Regions from separate parts of the Paenibacillus sp. EKM301P genome, predicted to be linked through region 2. Evidence: predicted binding sites of a transcription regulator. Region 2 holds the regulator's gene; each other region holds the start of a gene.
What was found. Region 2 encodes Rex, which represses fermentation and respiration genes when NADH is low (regulators of the CRP and FNR family bind a similar motif). Its sites were predicted from a motif close to TTGTGAAATATTTCACAA; they were not measured.
Positions count from the first base shown of each region.

Region 1 (3,292 bases), 220 kb from region 2:
GAAATGAGCGGTATTACAGTACCGGCAGGAACCAAAATTTTGGTCGCTGAAATTGAAGGAGTAGGAACCAAATTCCCATTATCTGCGGAAAAATTGAGTCCGGTATTGGCTTGCTACAAAGTAAAAAATGCAGAGCAAGGTATCCAACGTGCTGCTGAAGTCGTAGAGTTCGGCGGTATGGGTCACTCGTCAGCAATCCATTCGCAAGATGAGGATGTTATTGCTCGCTTCGCAGATCGTTTGCAAACAGGACGTATCATTGTAAATGCACCTTCCACACATGGCGCAATCGGTGATATTTACAACACCAACCTTCCTTCGTTGACACTTGGTTGCGGTTCGTACGGTCGTAACTCGACTTCGTCGAACGTATCTGCAGTTAACTTGATTAATGTGAAAAGGGTGGCGAAACGGACGGTGAATATGCAATGGTTCAAAGTACCTTCCAAAATCTATTTTGAAAAAAATTCGACACAGTATCTTGCTAAAATGCCTGATATCACACGTGTAGCCATTATCACTGACCCTATGATGGTGAAACTCGGATATGTGGACCGTGTCATCCATTATTTGCACCAGCGTCAAACACCGGTTGCTATTGAAGTGTTCTCCGAAGTAGAGCCAGATCCATCGACAGTTACGGTAGAGCGCGGTACTGAAATGATGAGACGTTTCCAACCGGATTGCATCATCGCACTCGGTGGCGGTTCGCCAATGGATGCTGCTAAAGGCATGTGGATGTTCTATGAATATCCGGATACTGATTTCAATAACTTGAAACAAAAATTCATGGATATCCGTAAACGGATTTACAAGTACCCACGTCTGGGTCAAAAAGCACAATTTGTGGCTATCCCTACAACTTCGGGTACAGGTTCGGAAGTTACATCGTTTGCAGTTATTACGGACAAAAACCTGGGTAACACGAAGTACCCGCTGGCTGACTATGAGTTGACTCCTGATGTGGCAATTATTGACCCTGTGTTTGTATATTCGCTGCCTAAAACTGCTGTAGCCGATACAGGTATGGACGTTCTGACGCATGCTATCGAGGCTTATGTGTCTGTAATGGCCAATGATTATACAGATGGTCTGGCAATTAAAGCTATTCAACTGGTATTCCAATACCTGGAGCAATCGGCTCTGACTGGTGATAAGCTGGCTCGCGAAAAAATGCATAATGCTTCTACACTTGCAGGTATGGCGTTTGCTAATGCATTCTTGGGTATTAACCATAGTCTTGCACATAAATGGGGCGGACAATACCATACAGCACATGGCCGCACGAATGCTATCTTGCTGCCGCACGTTATTCGCTACAATGCGAAAAAACCGACAAAATTTGCATCGTTCCCTAAATATTCGCACTTTGTTGCAGATGAGCGCTATGCAGAAATCGCACGCATACTGGGACTGCCTGCACGTACCACTGAAGAAGGGGTTAACAGCTTAATTGACGCGATCCGTAAGTTGAACAAAACACTCGGTATCGAGGAATCGTTCCAACAACTTGGTTTCGATCCAAAAGACTTTGAATCACGTGTAGATTATTTGGCTGACCGCGCTTTTGAGGATCAATGTACAACTGCAAATCCAAAGCTGCCGCTGGTTACTGAATTGGCTGATGTATACCGTAATGCCTTCTACGGACGCTTTGATCAATAATATAATAGTATGAAGAGGCTTGTAACTAAGCATTTTTCTATACAATACCAATGCAGGCTCTCTATATAGAGGGCCTCTTGGTTTGGGAAGGGAGGTGAACGGCAAGGCTAGAGGTATGCGCGTGAAGCTAGGGAAAATAAAGTGACAAAAATCACTCATATTGTGATTTTTGTCACATACTACACTCTATCATTATTCTACAATAAGAGTGTAAGAAAGGTCCCGACACTGAGCGTAAGGCATCGGTGAAAAGGCCGGGCTCAAGAAATAGTTTAAACGTGAAAAAAATCACAAGTCCGGAAGACCAAACAATTTGGAGGGATTTACATGTCGGTGATTGAGAGAGAATTACAAGAGCAACAATCTGGCTGGAGAGGTTTTAAAAAAGGAAAATGGACTAAAGAAGTTAACGTCAACGATTTTATTGAAACAAATATCTCACCTTATGTTGGCAATGAAGAATTTTTGGTTGGTCCTACCGCCAATACAACTGCATTGTGGGAAATTGTATCTGATCTTACTAAAAAAGAGTTGGCAAACGGCGGCGTTCTTGATGTAGACGTAAATACGCCATCCACCATTATTTCACATAAACCAGGCTATTTGGACAAGGACAAAGAACAAGTTGTCGGCGTACAAACAGATGCTCCATTCAAACGTTCTTTGCAGCCGTTTGGTGGAATTCGGATGATGATCGATGCTTGTAAAGCCTATGGTTTTGAAGTGCCACAAAGCATTGTTGACATTTTCACTCATATTCGTAAAACACACAACCAAGGTGTATTTGACGCTTATACAGATGAAATGAGAGCAGCTCGTAAAGCTGGCATCATTACTGGTCTGCCAGATGCATACGGTCGTGGTCGTATAATCGGTGACTATCGTCGCGTAGCTCTGTATGGTGCAGACTTCTTGATCCAAGATAAAAAACTTCAATTGAAAAGCCTTGAAGTTGATTCCATGGAAGAAGACGTAATCCGTCTGCGTGAAGAAATTTCTGAACAAATTCGTGCTTTGAATGAATTGAAACAAATGGCTGCTGAGCACGGTTTTGATATTTCTAAACCAGCTAACAATGCAAAAGAAGCTTTCCAATGGGTATATTTTGGATATCTTGCAGCGATTAAAGAACAAAATGGTGCAGCAATGTCCTTGGGACGTGTATCTTCATTCCTTGATATTTATACTCAACGTGATCTTGAGGAAGGTGCGATGAACGAAGAACAAGCTCAGGAACTGGTCGATCATTTTGTTATGAAACTGCGTATTGTTAAGTTCCTGCGTACACCTGACTACAACGAACTGTTCAGTGGTGACCCAACTTGGGTAACAGAATCCATTGGTGGTATGTCTGTCACTGGAGAAACTCGTGTTACCAAAAACAGCTTCCGCTTCTTGCACACACTGTACAACTTAGGACCTGCTCCAGAACCTAACTTGACTGTACTATGGTCAGAAAAACTGCCTGAGGGCTTTAAAAAATATTGTGCAAAAGTTTCTATCGAAACTAGCTCCATTCAATATGAAAATGACGATTTGATGCGTCCAATCTACGGCGATGATTATGGTATTGCTTGTTGTGTATCCGCTATGAGAATCGGTAAACAAATGCAATTCTTTGGCGCTC
Region 1 is NZ_JAALFM010000001.1:341,171-344,462, reverse strand. It holds gene adhE (bifunctional acetaldehyde-CoA/alcohol dehydrogenase) at 1-1,665, shown strand, start outside; gene pflB (formate C-acetyltransferase) at 1,993-3,292, shown strand, end outside.
Region 1: a site for Rex is predicted at 1,942-1,959, ahead of pflB (formate C-acetyltransferase). Genes of this name have one in related genera too.

Region 2 (3,292 bases):
GGACCTACTAAGCGATAAGCTGTTTGGCATGTTACCAGAGCGAACTGATGCCACACCAGGTGAAACGGGGCAATTTTCTTCGCGTCTCAAACCGTCAGCCAAGCCTGCAAAGTGGGATCAGGCGGCGGCATTGGAAAATCAGCTTTATGTAACATTGAGCGAAATTTTGCGCAAGGGCGACAAGCTGATGCTGGATGTCAAGGAAGAACATGACGATTATGCGGCGGATAGTCTCATTACAGATATCACGGGTCTGCTTAAGGATTTGGCGGGGATTAGGGAAAATTTGCGCTTCTTTATACGACTCGATGATGAAACAACCGTATATTGGCTTGAAGCGAGTGGACAATTCCGTAGTAAATCATTGCAATTTTATGCGGTGCCCGTCGATGTGAGCCGCCAGTTGAAAGAAATGTTTTTTGACAAAAAAAGAAGTATTATTCTGACATCTGCTACTTTATCAGTAGATAAATCGTTTCAGTACATGACCGATCAACTCGGTTTGCAGGAGGCAGCAGATCAAGGACGATTAATGACGTCACAGCTCCCATCACCCTTTAATTATAGGGATCAGGTGTTGCTGGTCATTCCGCGAGATTTTCCGAGTGTGAAGGGCAGTGTAGGAGATGCACATTTTGTAGAGATGCTCGTTAGCTCTCTAGGAGCGACTGCCCAGGCAACGCGGGGGAGAATGCTCGTTCTGTTTACTTCCTATCGGATGCTCCGGCAAGTGTATGAGCCGCTCAAAGAGGCGTTAGCGTCCAGCGATATTACCGTGTTAGGACAAGGTGTGGACAGTGGGAGTCGCAGCAAGCTAACCCGCCGTTTTCAGGAAGCGAAAGCTTCTGTATTGCTGGGAACCAGTAGCTTCTGGGAAGGCGTCGATATTCCAGGGAAAGCTTTGACTTGTCTGGCTATCGTTCGCTTGCCGTTTCAACCGCCCAACCACCCGTTACTGGAGGCCAAAAGCGAGTTGCTCCAGCAGAAGAAGAAGAATCCATTTATGAAGCTGTCTGTACCACAAGCAGTTATTCGCTTCAAACAGGGATTTGGGCGATTGGTACGTACAGCGAGCGACCACGGAGTCGTCATCGTTTACGATACGCGTGTGATCGAATCCTATTATGGAAAGCACTTTTTGTACTCGTTACCGGGACCAAAAATGGAGCATATGCCATCGGAGCAAATGGTGCCTCGCATCGCCGAATGGCTCCAATCCGCCCCGGAGACTGAGGCACAACGGACGGACACTTAAAGTCCGTTACAATTAGGGGGAGCAAGTATGAAATCAGATAAAATTTCAGAGGCTGTCGTACGGAGATTACCCGTATATTTACGTTATCTGAATGCACTGCACAAACGGGAGGTGGCTACGGTCTCTTCTCAAGAGCTGGGACAGAGGTTAGATTTGAATCCGGCCCAAATTCGTAAAGATCTTGCCTATTTTGGCGATTTTGGTCGGAAGGGCATCGGTTACGATGTTTCTTATCTAATTGAGAAAATACGCCATATCCTGAAAATCGACCAGCAAATTAATGTAGTATTGGTCGGAGCAGGTAATCTGGGTCAAGCCCTATCGAACTATAATGCTTATTTAAAAGACAATATGAAGATTGTGGCGGTTTTTGATGCGTTCCCGGATAAGGTTGGGACCAGAATCAATACTTTGGTCGTACAGCCGATGGATGAACTGGAAGCGACTGTGAAAGAAAAAAATATACGAATCGGGATTATTACTGTACCTGATTTTGAGGCACAGCACGTAGCTGATAGGCTGATTGAGAGTGGAATTGGAGCGATTTTGAACTTTGCACCTATCATTCTCAAGGCACCGGCTAACATTCGGATACATGCCACAGACTTTACAACTGATTTGCTTAGCCTCGCTTATTATCTGGAGGACGGAAAGGAAGAAGCACAATATGACAGTGAATAAATGGATGATTAAAAACGGCTCGTTTGCCGTGAATGGACCCGAGGCTGGGGTAATCCATGGTTTTATGATTGTGGAGGATAGCCGTATTACTTACATTGGCGAGACTTTGCCTGCGGGTGAGGAAGAGACAGAAGCAATCGACGGCAAGGGGTTATTGTTTTTACCTGGTCTGATCAATACTCATGGTCATGCGGCGATGTCTCTGCTGCGAGGGTATGGAGATGATTTGGCACTTCAAGTGTGGCTTCAGGAAAAAATGTGGCCTATGGAAGCCAAGTTTACATCTACGGATGTGTACTGGGGAACTTCTTTGTCAGTGCTGGAAATGCTGAAAGGTGGAACCACGACTTTCCTGGATATGTACGATCATATGGATGAGGTGGCTCGTGTAGCTGAAGAGTCGGGCATTCGTGCAAGCTTGATGCGTGGAGCCATTGGACTCTGTTCAGAAGAAGAACAGCGGATTAAGCTAGCTGAGGCCGTGACTTTTGCGCGTAACTGGCATGGAAAAGCAGACGGACGTATCACAACAATGATGTCTCCTCATGCCCCATACACATGCCCGCCTGCGTTTATTGAGAAATTTGTTCAAGCAGCACATGATCTCGATTTACCATTGCATACGCACATGTCCGAGACGATCGCCGAAGTTGAACAAAACGTACGCGACTACGGCTTGCGTCCAGTTGCACACCTAGATAAGCTTGGCTTTTTCTCCCGTCCTTCACTTGTTGCCCACGGCGTTCACTTGAACGACGAAGAAATAGCTTTGTTAGCGGAACGAGGTGTGGCGGTATCGCATAATCCAGGCAGCAACTTGAAGCTGGCAAGTGGTGTAGCTAGAGTGCCTGAATTGCTGCGTGCAGGAGTTACTGTTTCACTCGGAACAGATGGTCCTGCCAGCAATAATAACCTGGATATGTTCGAGGAAATGCGTCTGGCAGCACTCATTCACAAGGGAGTATCTGGCGACCCAACGGCAGTTCCTGCAAATGAAGCACTACGTCTGGCAACAGAGTATGGTGCAAAGTCGATTGGTTTAAAAGAGGTAGGAGCGCTGGCAGCAGGCAATAAGGCTGACTTTATCGCGCTAGATCTGGATCAGGCCCATTTCTTGCCGCGTACAGATCTTATTTCCCATGCCGTATACTCTGCAAGTGCCAAAGACGTGGCTCATGTGTGGGTAGACGGCCGTCAGGTTGTGAAAAATGGCGAATGCCTGACGATGGACGAGGAACGTATCAAACATGAGGCACAAGCCGCCTTTGAAGGGCTGCTGTCGCGCTAATTTAGGTGTCACATCCCCTTAGAGAGGAAGCACAGGTTTGAAAAATAAGAAGAAATGGATAGCGGTCG
Region 2 is NZ_JAALFM010000001.1:117,600-120,891, reverse strand. It holds gene dinG (ATP-dependent DNA helicase DinG) at 1-1,255, shown strand, start outside; gene HFD99_RS00525 (redox-sensing transcriptional repressor Rex) at 1,283-1,936, shown strand; gene HFD99_RS00520 (amidohydrolase) at 1,923-3,224, shown strand; gene HFD99_RS00515 (cell wall elongation regulator TseB-like domain-containing protein) at 3,262-3,292, shown strand, end outside.

Region 3 (3,292 bases), on a different contig from region 2:
AGTGCGGAATGCCTGAAAGCACAGATTTGGGATACTTGCGGTGATAACGGCTCACGGTTTTAATGAAATGAGGCAGCACCAAAAAGTCAGCGTCACAGAAAATGATGTATAGCCCTTTTGCTCGGCGCAGTCCTAAATTTCGAACGGCAGATCGACCGCGTTGTTCAGGGTGTGACACATAGATAAGAGGATAGGATGCTTTGAAGCCTTCGACCATTTCTTTCGTTCCGTCTGTAGAACCATCATCAGCTACAATGACTTCGAATAGTTGCTTCGGGTAGGTTTGTGATTCAAATGAAGCGAGCGTGAGCAACAGCTGCTGGGCGCGATTATAGGTTGGAATGATGACGCTGTAGCGGATAGCCAATGTGATCTCCCCCCACCATTCTAATTAGACAACCTTTGAACGAGATAAATAATAACAATGTATTCAAGGATTTTAGCCTGGTCTAGTCAAACAACCCACAAAGTTCGAAACAGGCTTGGTCCTATGCGGATGTTAATGTGGAAGTGCTGTATTTTTTGCTGATTTGCAGATATGTTTCAGTGGTGTGATGTATATGTCATGGTAGCATTATGCATAAGGATGTAAAGTAGAAGGGACACAAACAAACATGAGATGAAATGGGCATGTTTATGGTAAACTATATGGAGTTATAGAAGACCTGAAAGAGGAGTACTATATGACACAATTTGTCTATAAGCAAATTATTGACGATCTTAAAATGAAAATTTTCGCTGGAAAGTTTGCAGATATGAGATTGCCAGATGAACGTAGTCTTAGTGAGACTTACCAGGTTAGTCGTAGTTCCATTAAACGTGCTCTGACTAAAATGGAGAGTGTCGGAATTATTTTCAAAAAACAAGGTTCCGGGACATTTATTAATCCCTTATACATAAGAAATGAATCTATCTTTAACTACGAGGGCTCTAATCTAGGAGTTACTGATAATTTTCAAATGCATGGCAAAAAGCCAAAAATCAAAGTATTGAGTTTTGAGGTCATTCCACCGACAGAAGAACTACAGCGCGATTTGTTCTTGGACACTCATGATTTTGTTTATAAAATCGTTCGGTTACGTCTGTTTGATGATGATCCATTTATGATCGAAACGGGCTATATCCCCATTAAAATTGTCCAGGATTTAAATCAGACCATTATTGAGGGTTCCATTTTTAATTATTTGGAGGACTCGCGGAACCTGGCCGTCACCAAATCCTTTTTATCTATTTTTGCAGAACCGTCTGAAGAGAATGATCAAAAGCTACTGCAATTGAAAGAAAATGAACCCGTAGGCATTATGGAGGGTGTTTTCTTTTTGGATAACGGTACCCCATTTGAATTTTCGCATATGCGATTTCACTACAAATATTTGAAATTTAATACCTTTGTATCGGTACACTAATGAAAAGACTGGAGAATTCTCCGGTCTTTTTTTTATAGTTTTGAAAAAGGATTAGAGTCTGCAAACTCTTCATTTATCACAAATTTTATTGGTTTATCCTTCTATATATTTTAATGTAAGAGCTTTTTTACTGTCTTTTTAATTTATATTTCATAGTATGTTCAAAATTTCACAAAATTGGACCGTATCACTTGTGAAAAAGGTTGAATTAATTCAGTGTAGCGTTATGATGTACATGTAGATGAAATTTCCGGAAATAAATTACAAACAAAATTACTAGGGAGTGGACACCATGGCTTTATCACCCGTGTTAGAAGATTACTCGTCTAAAACATATTTGGAAAAACTTGATGCATACTGGCGTGCAACGAACTACATTTCAGTAGGTCAGCTTTATTTAAAAGACAATCCTTTGTTGAGAGAACCTTTGAAAGATTCGGATGTAAAGGTTAAGCCTATTGGACACTGGGGTACGATTCCAGGCCAAAACTTTATTTATGCTCATCTTAATCGTGTTATTAATAAATATGATTTGAACATGCTTTACATTGAAGGTCCTGGTCACGGCGGCCAAGTTATGGTTTCAAATTCATATCTTGATGGAAGCTACACCGAAATTTATCCGCAAATCACGCAGGATATCCCAGGTATGAAGAAACTGTTCAAACAATTTTCATTCCCTGGCGGTATTGCTTCACATGCTGCGCCTGAAACCCCTGGATCTATCCATGAAGGCGGGGAGCTGGGCTATTCCCTTTCTCATGGTGTAGGTGCTATTCTAGATAATCCGAATCTGATCTCGGCTGTTGTTATTGGGGATGGTGAAGCTGAAACGGGTCCATTGGCCGCTTCGTGGTTCTCTAACCGATTTATCAATCCAATCACGGATGGCGCAGTGCTGCCGATCTTACATTTAAATGGCTTCAAAATTAGTAACCCAACGATTATGTCTCGCCAATCAAAAGAAGAGTTAACCTCGTTCTTTAAAGGTTTGGGTTGGGAACCATTCTTTGTTGAAGGTGAAGATCCTGATCACATGCACCCAGAAATGGCGAAAGTATTGGATACTGCCATCGAAAAGATTGAAGCTATTCAAAAGAATGCGCGTGAAAATAATGACCTTACTCGTCCGGCGTGGCCAGTGCTTATCTTCCGTTCACCTAAAGGCTGGACAGGTCCAAAGGAATGGGATGGCGTGCCGAATACAAATTCGTTCCGTGCCCATCAGGTTCCAATTCCGGTCGATCAAAAAAATATGCAGCACGCGCCTGCTTTATTAGAATGGCTGAATAGCTATAGACCGGAGGAATTGTTTGACGAAAACGGTCGGTTAAAAGCAGAGATTGCTAAAATTTTGCCTACTGGCGATAAACGAATGGGAATGAACCCTGTTGCGAATGCAGGTAACCTTATTAAAGATTTGAAATTGCCTGATTTCCGTAACTATGCGCTGGATAACTCCACGCCTGGTAAAGTGATTGCGCAAGATATGTCTGTGTTAGGTAAATACGTTAAAGATGTGGTCGTTTTAAATGAAGAGAATCGTAATTTCAGAATCTTCGGGCCTGATGAAACGATGTCTAATCGCTTGGCACCTGTTTTTGAAGTAACCAAACGCCAATGGATGGATCAAATTATTGAGCCTAATGATGAATTCTTGTCATCGTATGGTCGTGTCATTGATTCCCAATTATCCGAGCACCAAGCTGAAGGATTGCTGGAAGGTTATGTGTTAACAGGTCGTCATGGTTTCTTTGCAAGTTACGAAGCCTTCCTGCGTGTGGTTGACTCGATGATCACTCAACACTTCAAATGGCTGCGTAAAGCAACGGATCAAGGATGGCGTGCAGATATCCCATCATTGAATGTTGTAGCTACTTCAACGG
Region 3 is NZ_JAALFM010000007.1:171,414-174,705, reverse strand. It holds gene HFD99_RS17935 (glycosyltransferase) at 1-367, opposite strand, end outside; gene HFD99_RS17930 (GntR family transcriptional regulator) at 684-1,406, shown strand; gene HFD99_RS17925 (phosphoketolase family protein) at 1,699-3,292, shown strand, end outside.
Region 3: a site for Rex is predicted at 1,564-1,581, ahead of HFD99_RS17925 (phosphoketolase family protein). Genes of this name have one in related genera too.